Regions from separate parts of the Gracilibacillus caseinilyticus genome, predicted to be linked through region 3. Evidence: riboswitches for the same ligand, from Rfam matches in the RefSeq annotation. Region 3 holds a riboswitch; each other region holds the start of a gene.

Region 1 (3,150 bases), 170 kb from region 3:
TGTAGCTCCTAGCTCCTCGAGGCGTTTGTCAAAATCTTTACCAGTTTGACAGAAATGCTCATAGGATTCGTCCCCTAATGATAAGACGGCGAAGTTCACATTATCCAGTTTTGGCGCTTTACGTCCATGCAGAAATTCATGGAACTGAATCGCGTTATCAGGCGGATCTCCCTCACCATGGGTTGCTGTTACAATGAATAAATCCTCTACTTCCTTTAGTTTTTTTGGTTTATAATCGTCCATACAGGAGATGGTAACGTCCCTTTGGATCGACTTGAGTTGTTCCGATAGTTTTTCCGCAAGCTCCTGGCTATTACCTGTTTCGGATCCGTAAAGAATTGTTACCGTTCTCGTTGCCACTTGTTGTGTGGCAGTCTGTTCGGGCGCAGGTGCCGCCTGGCTAGCGTTAGCCTGAGAGGCGGCCAAATATCCTGCTAGCCAATTTTTCTGAGCATCTGTCAATGTTGGGAGCAGCTGATTTAAGATTTCGGTCTGTTTTTGATCAAAGGGACTATTTACTACTTGTAATGTCAACGTGTTCACCTCTTTAAATAATTAATCCGATAGATTTACTTTGTTATAGCTATAAAAAAATAGTTATTTTGCCGACTGCGGAGCAACGTGAAGTCCGCATTCTGTTTTGTTAAAATTGGCCCATCTGCCTGCACGTTCATCTTCGTTATCCAATACTTTGGACGTACAAGGTATACAGCCAATGCTCGGATAGTTCTCATCATGAAGTGAGTTATAAGGCAATTGATGATCCCTAATGTAATTCCAAACATCATCCCAAGTCCAATGAATCAATGGACAAACCTTCACAGATTCGAACCTGTCATCTTTGTTAATAAAGTCGGTATTAGCTCTTGAAGGTGATTGAGCTCTTCGCAGACCAGATATCCAGGCTGTTGCTCCACTCAGCACTTCTTCAAGCGGTTTTATCTTACGAATGTAGCAGCATTGATTAGGATCTCGGCTCCATAGGGCGGAACCATATTGTTCTCGCTGTTCATCGACTGTAAGAGAAGGTTTCTTCATGAAAATATCCAGTTTGGGATATTTTTCTTTCACTTCGTCGATCAAATCATATGTTTCTTGGAAATGGAGACCTGTGTCTAAAAATACTAATCTGGCATCTGGCTTCACATTCGCAATCAAATCTATCATTACCATACTTTCAGCACCAAAACTACAAGCATAGACAAGCGAGTCACCATACGTCTGATAGGCCCAATTAAGGATATCTTGTGCACCTTTGGTTGGGTCTGATGCAGATGGTTCCTCATGATTTAAAGAACTGTCGCTATAGTTTGCGTAAGTCAACATGATTGCATCCTCCTTATTAAAAAAACCTTCCTATCGGTTGGTGATAAGAAGGTTGTCAGTGTATCAGCATTCCTTCTTATCTTCCGGTTGCAACGCTTCATTGCACCGCAGGATTTGGCACAGTGTTTTCCATACAACCTGTTGCCGAGATTTCATTGGGCCTGCCCCTCCATCTCTCTGGATAAGAATTCCATTCATTTTCATTTAATAACATAGTAAATGTTTTAGCGCTAAATGTCAATACAGATACATGTAAAAATTGTAAAAATCATCATTTGCTTCTGCTTATTTGAAATCTTTTTTTAGCAATAGTTGCTTCTGAAACCCTGATATATCGGTTTTTATCCTGTTTCATGATTTTTATTCAATGATTCCAGTGCATCTTTTACAGTTTGAAATACTTGTTTATCTTTTAGTTTTTGACTAAGCAATGAAGAGTGTAAGGCTGATTGACTTCTTATACCAGTAAATATAATTGTCAATCCAATTAACTCCATCAGTTGTACCGTATAAAAAAGGTTATAGATGCCAGAATCAGTCACGGTAGTAATCCCGGTAAAATCAAAAATAACGTAATCCATTTTTGTTTCTGCAATGTGTTGGATTGTCATATTGATCAAAAGTGTTGTCTTGTTATCATCCAGTGTACCAATTAATGGACAAATATCAATATCATCATCCACTTTTATAATAGGTACGGGAAGATCTTTAACATGTTTATTATCGGATCGTGGAGGCAGAGATTCATGATGGGAGTCAAGGTAGCCATGGATAAATCCTGCATTGTAGAACAAAATGATTTCATCTATTGTTTTTCTTATGCCATCGTATTCGTTATTGGGGAAATTGTGCCATTTTTTCTCCTCCAATAAGTGCTGAATAATATGGGCGCTAATATAAGGAAAATGATCGATCATCTGCAGGAATATCCGTTGATCTGTAATAACATGCCCTTTTTTATAACCGATTTCTTTTATATTGTTTAAAACAGCTTGGTTTGTTGTAATAGGTATTTTCTTGCTTATTAAGTAGATAAGACTTTGCAAGAAGACAGTCAGCTGTTCTGGTTGATCATGCTCGATAAGTGATGAGACGATTAATTGTTTCTTTTTTTTCATCCAGTGTGAGACCTTTTCTTTACATGAAGATGATGTCACATACTGCACTCCTTTCTAAAAACGTATGTTTGGTTGTGTATTAGGAAACGGCGACAAAAAGTTGGTCATCCTAAAAAAATAGCATCACTTACTAGTTTATAAGATTAAACAGATATTTAAAGTGGTATATTTATATATACCGTATAAGGAGCGATATGAAGATGAATCAAAACCTGGAAAGTATAAAGGTGACCTTGGATGTTGTTTGTGGTAAATGGAAAGCAGTTATTTTGTTGACTCTTTACGAAAAAGGTACTTTACGTTTTGGTCAATTAAAGAAGCAGATACCATTAATCAACCATCAGACACTGATCAAACAGCTGAAAGAATTAGAACAAGATAGGTTGATTAAAAAGAAGTCCTATCAGGTTGTACCTCCTAAAGTGGAATATTCATTAACTGACTATGGAGAAAGCATCAAAGGGTTATTATATGAGATGATTGAGTGGGGAGAGCAGCACCTGCAGAACAAAACGCCTTCCTGAGGAATGACCAAATTGTGTAATCTAACAAAACTATCTAAAAGTAATACATTGTTGAAGCATACTGCGAAGTAATGACAATTTGTTGAGACTTCTTTATGCTAACAAGTGTTGAAGTTGACAGATTTAGTGTGCTTGAATACCGCTCCGGCCAACCACCTCATTCTTATGATGTATAATGTCTA
Region 2 (3,150 bases), 1.4 Mb from region 3:
GTGCAGGAGAACTAATTGGTAGAGTCGTCGCCGATCAATTAAATGTGCCTTTTGGTATCATGGATTTATCACTCGCTCCAACGAATGCATTAAATGATAGTGTAGCTGAGATCTTGGAAGAAATCGGGCTGGAACGTGTCGGAACCCATGGTACAATCGCTGCTCTAGCATTAATGAATGATGCTGTTAAAAAAGGTGGTGCAATGGCGAGTTCATATGTCGGTGGTCTCAGTGGTGCTTTCATTCCTGTCAGTGAAGATAACGGTATGATTCGCGGAATTGAAGACGGTGCACTAAGCCTCTCCAAATTAGAGGCGATGACGTGTGTTTGTTCTGTCGGTCTGGATATGATCGCACTAGAAGGAAAAGCATCACCGGAAACACTGGCAGCCATCATTGCCGATGAAGCAGCAATTGGTATGATTAATAAGAAAACCACTGCTGTCCGTGTCATCCCTGTTATTGGCAAGGAAGAAGGCGAAACAGTAGAATTTGGTGGTCTGCTAGGACGCGCTCCAATTATTGGAGTGAATCAGTTCGCACCTGACAAATTTATTCAACGCGGCGGCAGAATCCCAGCTCCGTTACAATCATTGATCAATTAATGGTTAGTTGAAAAGTCTTGGCGTTTAGCCGAGGCTTTTTTTGTAAGCATACAACAACTGTTATAAAGGCGAGGCAGCACAAGGCAATAAGGAAGCAGTGCAAGTTGTAGCCTAGCTGAAGTCGTGCCTCACAGGACGCGGAGCATATTTCCGGAGCTTTTCTAAGCAGATAAAACATCTCAAAATTACCACATAGGTATAGCAGTTCCACTTGACCTAATCCGTAGGTAGATAATAAGGAAGAGGCTGATTTTATATCCCCTTCCCCAATCTATTATAACATGTATATTAACTGAATAATCTGAATTATTTTACTTTTACAAAACCAATTGACGAATTAAATTCGACATGATACGATATTGTTTAAATTAATTGAATACGGAAATCTCTTATCAAGAGTGGTGGAGGGACTGGCCCTGTGAAACCCGGCAACCGTCAGAAAGCTGATAGGTGCTAAATCCTACAAAGTGCAGTGTGCTTTGATAGATGAGAGGACAAAGAATGAACTTCCTTTCTGTCCTCTTGTGTCAGAAGGGATTTTTTTATTTGGTTGACTCACAATATATAGTAGGTTGACAGCATGAACGCAAAGGAGTGTGAAAGTATGATTAAGATAAAAAATTTGTCGAAATTATATCAGACAAAAACGCAATCCGTTCAAGCGGTTGATGATGTCTCGTTAACAATAGATAAAGGCGAAATATTTGGTGTAATTGGATATAGTGGTGCCGGTAAAAGTACATTTGTCCGTTTGATCAATCGCCTCGAAGAACCGACTGACGGCTCAGTGGTTATTCATGATAAAGATATTACCAAAATGCAACACAATGAGTTGCGGAATAATCGACAAAAAATCGGGATGATTTTTCAGCATTTTAACCTGTTATGGTCGCGAACTGTTTATGACAACATCGCGTTTCCACTTGAAATAGCTGGTGTTCCCAAAGCAAAAAGAAAAGAAAAAGTGCTTGAATTAATCAATCTTGTTGGACTTTCAGGCAAAGAAGAAAATTATCCATCGCAATTAAGTGGTGGTCAAAAGCAAAGAGTCGGGATTGCCAGAGCTCTCGCAAATGACCCTGAAGTGTTGTTATGTGATGAAGCAACTTCCGCTTTAGATCCTGAAACAACAGATGACATTTTGGACCTGTTAGTTTCCATCAATAAAAAATTAGGATTAACGATTATCCTGATTACCCATGAGATGCACGTTATCCAGCAAATATGTCATCGTGTTGCTGTTATGGAAAACGGGAAAGTTGTAGAGTCTGGTGAGGTATTAGATGTGTTTGTCAGACCGCAATCAAAAACAACACAACGATTCGTTCAGCAGCTGAATCCGTTAGAACATGACAAAAATAATCTGTCGGCTTTCATTAATGACCTTGACGACAGTGAAGTGGTCAAAGTGCACTTTATCGGCAACAGTGCGAAACGTGCACTAATCAGTGAAGTATCCAAGAAATTCGATGTCGAAATAAATATTTTGCAAGGCTCAATTTCTCCCACACAGGAAGGTGCCTACGGGACATTGTATATTGAAGTAAACGGCAATAATGATGTAATCAGAGAGTCCCTAGACTTTATGCAAAATGAAGGTGTAGAAGTTGAGGTGTTAAAGCATGTTTAAAGAATGGTTTCCGAATGTCGTTCCTGCAGATTTATGGGAAGCAACAGCAGAAACATTTTATATGACGATCGTATCCGTTATCGGTACGTTAATCTTTGGAATCTTACTCGGTTTACTTTTATTCCTAACGGAGAGAGGTAACCTCTGGCAAAATCGGCCAATCAATTTTGTTACGGCTGCGGTCGTTAACATATTCCGGGCGATTCCGTTCATTATATTAATATTGCTACTATTTCCATTCACAGACTTTTTAGTTGGCACGATCAGAGGATGGAAAGCAGCATTACCTGCCCTCATCATTGGTGCAGCTCCGTTCTATGCTCGTTTAGTTGAAATTGGGTTGAAAGAAGTTGACAAAGGTGTAATTGAAGCAGCAAAAGCAATGGGAGCAAAAACATCTACGATAATTTTCAAAGTATTGTTACCTGAATCATTGCCAGCTCTTATTTCAGGCTTAACAGTAACAGCTATTGCCTTAATCGGCTATACCGCAATGGCGGGGGCTATTGGTGCAGGGGGACTTGGTAGCTTAGCTTACTTACAAGGTTTCCAACGCCGCGATTTTGATGTGATTCTGGCATGTACGATTCTCATCATTATCATTGTATTTATATTCCAATTTATTGGGGATTTCCTATCCAAGAAGATAGACAAACGATAAAAAATAAGAAGGGATGATCTATCATGAAAAAATTTGTTACATTATTATTTGCGCTATTGCTTTTTGTTTTAGCAGCTTGCGGTACAAGTGAAGAAGATAGTCAAAATGCAGAAGGTCCTACAGAATTAACCGTCGGAGCTACAAGTGTTCCACACGCAGAAATCTTAGAGGAAGCAAAACCGTTATTAGAAGAAAAAGGTATTGAACTTACCATTGAAGAATACCAAGACTATGTTTTTCCAAACGATGATTTA
Region 3 (3,150 bases):
GCTGTTGCCGGATAGTGCATAAACGGTGTAACAATATAGATGCCATTAAAGTATTGAATGGCAGTATCAATTAATTCTTTGGCAATATTGATTCCTTCTCTGCGGCTGTCATGACGATTCTGATGTTGCTGCATGCGTGAACGTACTTCGTCAGACAGCTTCATGCCCGGCACTTCATTATGAAGAAATTCTGCGTTGCGATGAGAGGTAAGTGGCATGATCCCGATGAATATCGGTTTGTCAATGTTTTTGGTTAACCGGTGTAATTGTATGATTTGTTCATGATTAAAAATTGGCTGGGTAAGAAAATAATCAGCACCATGCTCAATTTTCTTTTCCATCCGTTTTACTGCTTTTTCAAGATTGGCAACATTCGGATTAAATGCTGCAGCCACTTGAAAATTGGTTTTGGTTTTCAAAGAGCTGCCTGAAAAAGATAACCCTTGATTACACTGTTTAATCAATCTTGTTAATTCAAAAGACGTAACATCGAAAACAGAGGATGCGCCAGGGAATCCGCCAATGCGTGTCGGATCACCAGTAATAGCGAGAATTTCATCGAATCCTAAGGTATGCATGCCTAATAAGTGTGACTGCAACCCAATTAAATTGCGGTCCCGGCAAGTTAAATGAATCAAAGGTTTTACTTTACAACCAAGTTCTTTCATTTTGACTGCCATAGCGACATTACTGATTCTTGGTGTAGCTAACGAATTATCTGCTAAAGTAATGGCGTCAACACCGGCTTTTTCCAAGGCAAAGACACCTTCGATGAAGTCATTCGTATCTAAATGTTTAGGTGCATCAAGCTCGACTATTACTGTATGTTCCTGCCTGGCCTTATCGGCCAAAGTAACACGTTGTGGCGGTGTTGCTTGTTGTTCAGGTGTGAACGTAATGGTTTTGACTTCTTTTTCTTTTAATGGTGTTAAATCTTTGACGCCGTCTTTAAAGGCACGGATATGCTCTGGTGTAGTACCACAACAGCCACCGAGTAATCGGACCCCTTGATCACGGAAATCTTTGGCACACTGTTCAAAATATTGTGTGCGTTCGCTATACACTAATTTCCCGTTATCGTAGGCGGGCAGGCTGGCATTCGGATAAGCAGCTAAATATGCATTTTCTAATAAAGGTACAGATTCCAATGCTTTAAGCATGTAATACGGACCTAGGTGACAATTGACACCGACTACATCTGCCCCTAATTCTTCCAACTTAGCTAATGCATAGGGGAGACTGATACCATTTTCCAAAACGCCCGGTTCATGCATGGATACGTTCGTAATGATTGGGATGTTCGTCTCTTCACGGGCAATTTGTAATGCCTCTTGGATTTCTTCGAAGTCATAATAGGTTTCGAGTAGGATCCCATCAACACCTTCAAGTAAAAGTGTGAAAAGCTGTTCCTTGAAACTGCGGACTATTTCTTTCCGCGAAGCTACTAACTTTTGTACACCTCGTATACCACCCATCGTACCGAGGACTGCTGCTTTATCGCCTGCTGCACTCTTAGCGATTTTGACCGCCTTGGAATTAATGTGATGGACACGATCTTCCAAACCGAAACGTGTCAGTTTAATATAATTGGCCCCATACGTATTGGTTTGGATCACCTCTGAGCCGGCATCAAGATAAGATTGATGCACACGTAAGATTTCATCTGGATGACTTAAGTTGTACGATTCAAAGCATCGATCGACACCATGAGCATAGAGCAGTGTACCGATCGCGCCATCTGCCACAACCAAACGATCTCTTAAACTAGTAAGAATGTCTGGCAAGGAGAATCACCTCTTTTCTACAAAATAAAAAAATCTCCGCCTGTTTAAAAGACGGAGATAGATTGGTAAATGTCTCTCATCTTCCAAGCATTACGCTTGCTGGAATTAGCACCTTGTCATGATATGACGGTTGCTGAGGTATCGTCAGGCCAGTCCCTCCACCTCTCTGGATAAGAAAGTATGTAATTGATAGTAACTTTTGTAAGTATATTACATTAAAAATAATTCAATTACAAGTATTTTTCAGAAAAAGTTTCAGAAAATTTTGTTTACTTGACAGTATACATAGCTATGATAGAATTATATTAGTTGAAAATGATTATCATTAACAGAGGGGAGAGCCTTCATGAGTTTACAACAATTGATAAAAGAACGTCGCTCGATCGGTTCGTATTTGGATAAAAAAGTTTCGATAGATCAAATCCAGCAAATGTTGGAGACGGCTGTTTGGGTACCTAATCATAAAATGACAGAACCGTGGCGTTTTGTATTTTTACAAGAGGAAACAAAACAAAAATTAGCTGAGATTAATCGGGAAGTAGCAAAAGCAAAAAGCCATAATGCTTCAAAAGAAGATCTAAAAGTGATAGGTGAGAATGCGTATCAAAAGGTTATGAATGTACCTTTTATTTTCTTTGTTATTAATACGTTACATGAACAAGAAAAATTACAAGAAGAAGATTATGCTTCATCCAGCTGTTTGTTGCAAAATTTCAGTTTATTAGCATGGGAGCAGGGCCTAAGTGTTTTCTGGAAATCTGGTAAATTGGCATTCTGTGAGGAGACGGCAGAATTGATCGGCTTGAAAGACAATGAGAGAGTAGTAGGACAAATTCATGTCGGCTATCCGTCCAAATCACAAACACCAGTACCAAGAACACCAGCCAAAAACCGCATCACGATTTTATAAAACAACAGGAGGGAAGTTCTCCTGTTGTTTTTTTAATACGGCAGGAAAAATTTAATAATGGAAAAGCTCGACGTAGTGAAAACCTTGAATGTACCAAGTATATGAAAAACGACGGTACTCGCTAATAGACGAGGCGAATGCCGAGTTTTTTCTAATAAGAATGTAAAGTATATAATTACTTTCATTAGCGAGAAAGGAGCCAAAAGTGGTGGCAGACACCAGAGATTTGTAGTGTTTAAAAAAGAAAGAAGACAAATGATGGTGTTTCCCGGCTGGTTTTGTCTCCTTAAAGTGTCTGTACCATAGCGCAGGCTGGCACATAGACCCCCACAGGTGAAAAGTGGCTGGTAAAGGTGTCCCAGCACATGAATCATTTCAAAATGACCGCTATTTGCCACTTTACATAATCCATATTATAGCTGGTTTGTATGTTATTTTGTTAGTTAGGACGAGGTG
Region 4 (3,150 bases), 1.4 Mb from region 3:
AAAAAGAAAGTGGAAATTAACAAGATAAAACTTAAACACAAAAAAGATCTTTTTTTAATTGTTTTCATAAAATCACCTCGTTAAAATTTTTATTTTATCTCTTTCTTTTGAATAATTTTCCTCCTTTCGTGAATCTTAGAAAGAGGTAAAAAAACAATGAATAATAGAGTGTTTTTTAGCTAATCGATGACTTTATAGAATACATTCTAACACAAAGTAATTATAAAACAATCTAATTTATTATAAATTTTATAATTAATAGAATTTACCCGGTTATCTCTGTTTTTTGGACAAAATCATTTGTTTTTTTTCTGGAACAGGTGCTTATTCACTTTGATTTATCAAGGTTATCGATTAACTATTTTTATTATTTGGAAGGTGATAGGTCTATTGTATTAGTCTGATTTCTTATATCAAACCGTATCTCGATTGTTTTCTATGTTGGACAAATAATCATCTATTCCTGACAAAATACGATTTTGACACGAAATGTTCAGTTTTTATTAGGTTCACCCCCATGAATAGTTGCCGGTGCTGTGATAAAATAAAAAAGAAGTGTCCCGCAAAATATGCTGATTTATTTTATATAAAATGATTATCTTTATTGGATAGAAAGGAAAGATGCAAGATGAGTAATCAACATAACTCACAGCAGTTGCCGCCAAAAACGTGTACAATTGACCGCCTTGTTACAATAGAAGCAGACGTAGAAAAAGTCATTAAAGGAGAAAAAACAGCAACAAGACGAAATGGCCGATATGCGGATATTGGAGAGGTGATGACACTGAAAGATCACCATTTCCGTGTCGATAATGTGTATCAACAGTCACTTGGAATGATTACGGATGAGGACGCTAAGCGAGAAGGATACGATAATTTAGAAGCATACAAACAGTCTATTTTATCTCTTCACCCTGGTATGCCTTGGGGACCGAAGATGAAAGTGTGGGTACACGAATTCAGTGCTGTTGATTAATGGTGTTTTTCTGCCATTGACATATAACGACAAAACATGCTAAAGTTATCAATAATCAAAACGTTAACTTAATAGGATCTTGTCTTATCAAGAGAGGTGGAGGGAATGGCCCTTTGAAGCCTCGGCAACCATTAAGCATTGCTTAATATAGGTGCCAAATCCAACTAAGTCACTATACTTAGTAGAGATAAGGAGTTTTATTAGCAAGTTGAATCTCTCTATCTCTAGATAGGGAGATTTTTTGTTTTACACAAAAGGGATCTGTTTTACCAGCTTTTATTAACCAAAAAAGTCTGAATATTAAATATATTCAAAAAACTATTAAGCTAGTAAATAAATAAGAGGGTGAATATCTAATGTCGATTGTACTTGTAGACGGTATAAGGACGCCTTTTGGAAAATGGAACGGAGCATTATCATCATATTCGGCCACTGAATTGGCAAGTGCGCCAATGAAGTACTTACATGAAAAATATCCTGAATTAGCGCCGTTTGATGGTGTGTTGTTAGCGGAAGTCATTCAGGCTGGACAAGGCCAAAATCCTGCAAGACAAGTAGCACATGCAGCTGGGATTAGCAGTCATACCCCTGCTATTACGTTGAACAATGTTTGTTTAGGTGGAGTAGCTTCTGTAATTGATGCAGCCCGAAGAATTTTGTTGCAGGAAGGCACAACTTATATCGTTGGTGGATTTGATTCAATGTCGAATGCACCTTTTACAGTAACGAAACATAGTAAAAAGTTTGGGCACCAGACCATGACAGATACGTTATTACATGATGGGTTATGGTGTTCATTGAGTGAGCAATCAATGGGAGCGTTGACGGAACAGGCAAATCAGAAATATGGTATTGGACGAACGGAACAGGATCACCTCGCAGCACTCTCGCAACAGCGCGCAGCCTTCGCTCGGTCGAAAGGGTTTTTGCGAGAAGAGATTATACCTTTTTCAGACATTTTAGAGGAAGATGAAGGCATACGTGAGCAGACAACAGCGGAAAGACTAGCAAACTTGAAACCTGTATTTGCAGAGGGTGGCACGATAACGGCGGGGAATGCTTCGCAGATGACAGATGGAGCAAGTATCGGTATCGTCACATCCAGTGAAAAGGCAGAAGCATTGGATCTTTCTCCACTTGCAACGATTACCGGTTGGACAGAAACGGCAGGACCAGATGCCAGTTTACAAACAAAACCAGCTGATGCGATTCAGAAGCTGTTAACAGCACAGAAGCTGTCGGTCGACGATATTGATTTATTTGAAATTAACGAAGCTTTTGCAAGTGTGGTAATTGCAAGCTGTCGTGCACTTGACCTCGATTTGGATAAAGTGAATGTCAACGGTGGAGCGATCGCAATTGGTCATCCACTTGGTGGTACAGGCTTTCGATTAATATTGACCTTAGCGAAAGAGTTACAACGACGTGGCGGTGGCAAAGGAATAGCTGCATTATGTGGAGGCGGTGGTCAAGGAATTGCTATTTTAATTGAAGTACCAACGAAAGGAGAATGATCATGAGTAGTCAAATTGTAACCCGTAACCGAGTATTATGGGAACCTGCACAACGTGATATCGATCAGTCCCATCTAAAAGCCTTTGCTGTGTTTGTTGATCAGTCATTATTTCCATACGACAGACTGCACCGATGGTCGATTACCCATATTGCGGAATTTTGGTCAGCTGTTTGGGATTATGCCGGTATTATTGGTGAAAAGGGCACTCGCTATTACAATCCAGCAGATTCAATGGTGGATGCGGTTTTCTTTCCTGATGCATCACTTAATTTTGCAGAAAATGTCCTGCAAGCCAATCCTGACAACATAGCCGTTTTTCAAGCGGACGAAACAGGCGTGACACAAGCGATCACATTTAGAGATCTCAGCGAGCAAGTGGCTAAAGCTCAACAAGGATTTAAGCAGCTAGGCGTGAAACGAGGCGATTGTGTTGCAGGAGTTACGACAAATAATATTGACGGCCTTGTAGCATTATTAGCTACTGCTTCGCTTGGTGCGATTTGGACGTCTTGTTCACCGGATTTCGGAGCGAAGGGTATTATCGATCGTATTGGCCAAGTACAGCCTAAAGTATTGATTGCTCATCTTCATTATCAATATAAGGGAAAACCATTTGATATTTCCGATAAGGTAGAGGAAATAGCAGAACAGATGGATA

Evidence for each region. A riboswitch is a leader RNA that binds a small molecule or an ion and turns the genes downstream of it on or off. The one in region 3 is predicted to bind S-adenosylmethionine.
Region 1: it holds a riboswitch for S-adenosylmethionine, as region 3 does, so the genes downstream of both, MUN88_RS07910 (phosphoadenylyl-sulfate reductase) here and MUN88_RS08635 (bifunctional homocysteine S-methyltransferase/methylenetetrahydrofolate reductase) in region 3, are expected to answer to the same signal.
Region 2: it holds a riboswitch for S-adenosylmethionine, as region 3 does, so the genes downstream of both, MUN88_RS01735 (methionine ABC transporter ATP-binding protein) here and MUN88_RS08635 (bifunctional homocysteine S-methyltransferase/methylenetetrahydrofolate reductase) in region 3, are expected to answer to the same signal.
Region 4: it holds a riboswitch for S-adenosylmethionine, as region 3 does, so the genes downstream of both, MUN88_RS01890 (thiolase family protein) here and MUN88_RS08635 (bifunctional homocysteine S-methyltransferase/methylenetetrahydrofolate reductase) in region 3, are expected to answer to the same signal.

The regions. Positions count from the first base shown of each region.
Region 1 is NZ_CP095072.1:1,640,751-1,643,900, forward strand. It holds gene MUN88_RS07905 (assimilatory sulfite reductase (NADPH) flavoprotein subunit) at 1-534, opposite strand, end outside; gene MUN88_RS07910 (phosphoadenylyl-sulfate reductase) at 598-1,326, opposite strand; SAM riboswitch class I at 1,400-1,514, opposite strand; gene MUN88_RS07915 (STAS domain-containing protein) at 1,668-2,483, opposite strand; gene MUN88_RS07920 (winged helix-turn-helix transcriptional regulator) at 2,645-2,968, shown strand.
Region 2 is NZ_CP095072.1:365,736-368,885, forward strand. It holds gene MUN88_RS01730 (PFL family protein) at 1-605, shown strand, start outside; SAM riboswitch class I at 992-1,098, shown strand; gene MUN88_RS01735 (methionine ABC transporter ATP-binding protein) at 1,210-2,235, shown strand; gene MUN88_RS01740 (methionine ABC transporter permease) at 2,228-2,896, shown strand; gene MUN88_RS01745 (MetQ/NlpA family ABC transporter substrate-binding protein) at 2,920-3,150, shown strand, end outside.
Region 3 is NZ_CP095072.1:1,808,234-1,811,383, forward strand. It holds gene MUN88_RS08635 (bifunctional homocysteine S-methyltransferase/methylenetetrahydrofolate reductase) at 1-1,784, opposite strand, end outside; SAM riboswitch class I at 1,858-1,961, opposite strand; gene MUN88_RS08640 (nitroreductase family protein) at 2,131-2,694, shown strand.
Region 4 is NZ_CP095072.1:400,163-403,312, reverse strand. It holds gene MUN88_RS01900 (glycoside hydrolase family 5 protein) at 1-68, opposite strand, end outside; gene MUN88_RS01895 (ASCH domain-containing protein) at 629-976, shown strand; SAM riboswitch class I at 1,058-1,170, shown strand; gene MUN88_RS01890 (thiolase family protein) at 1,333-2,490, shown strand; gene MUN88_RS01885 (acetoacetate--CoA ligase) at 2,493-3,150, shown strand, end outside.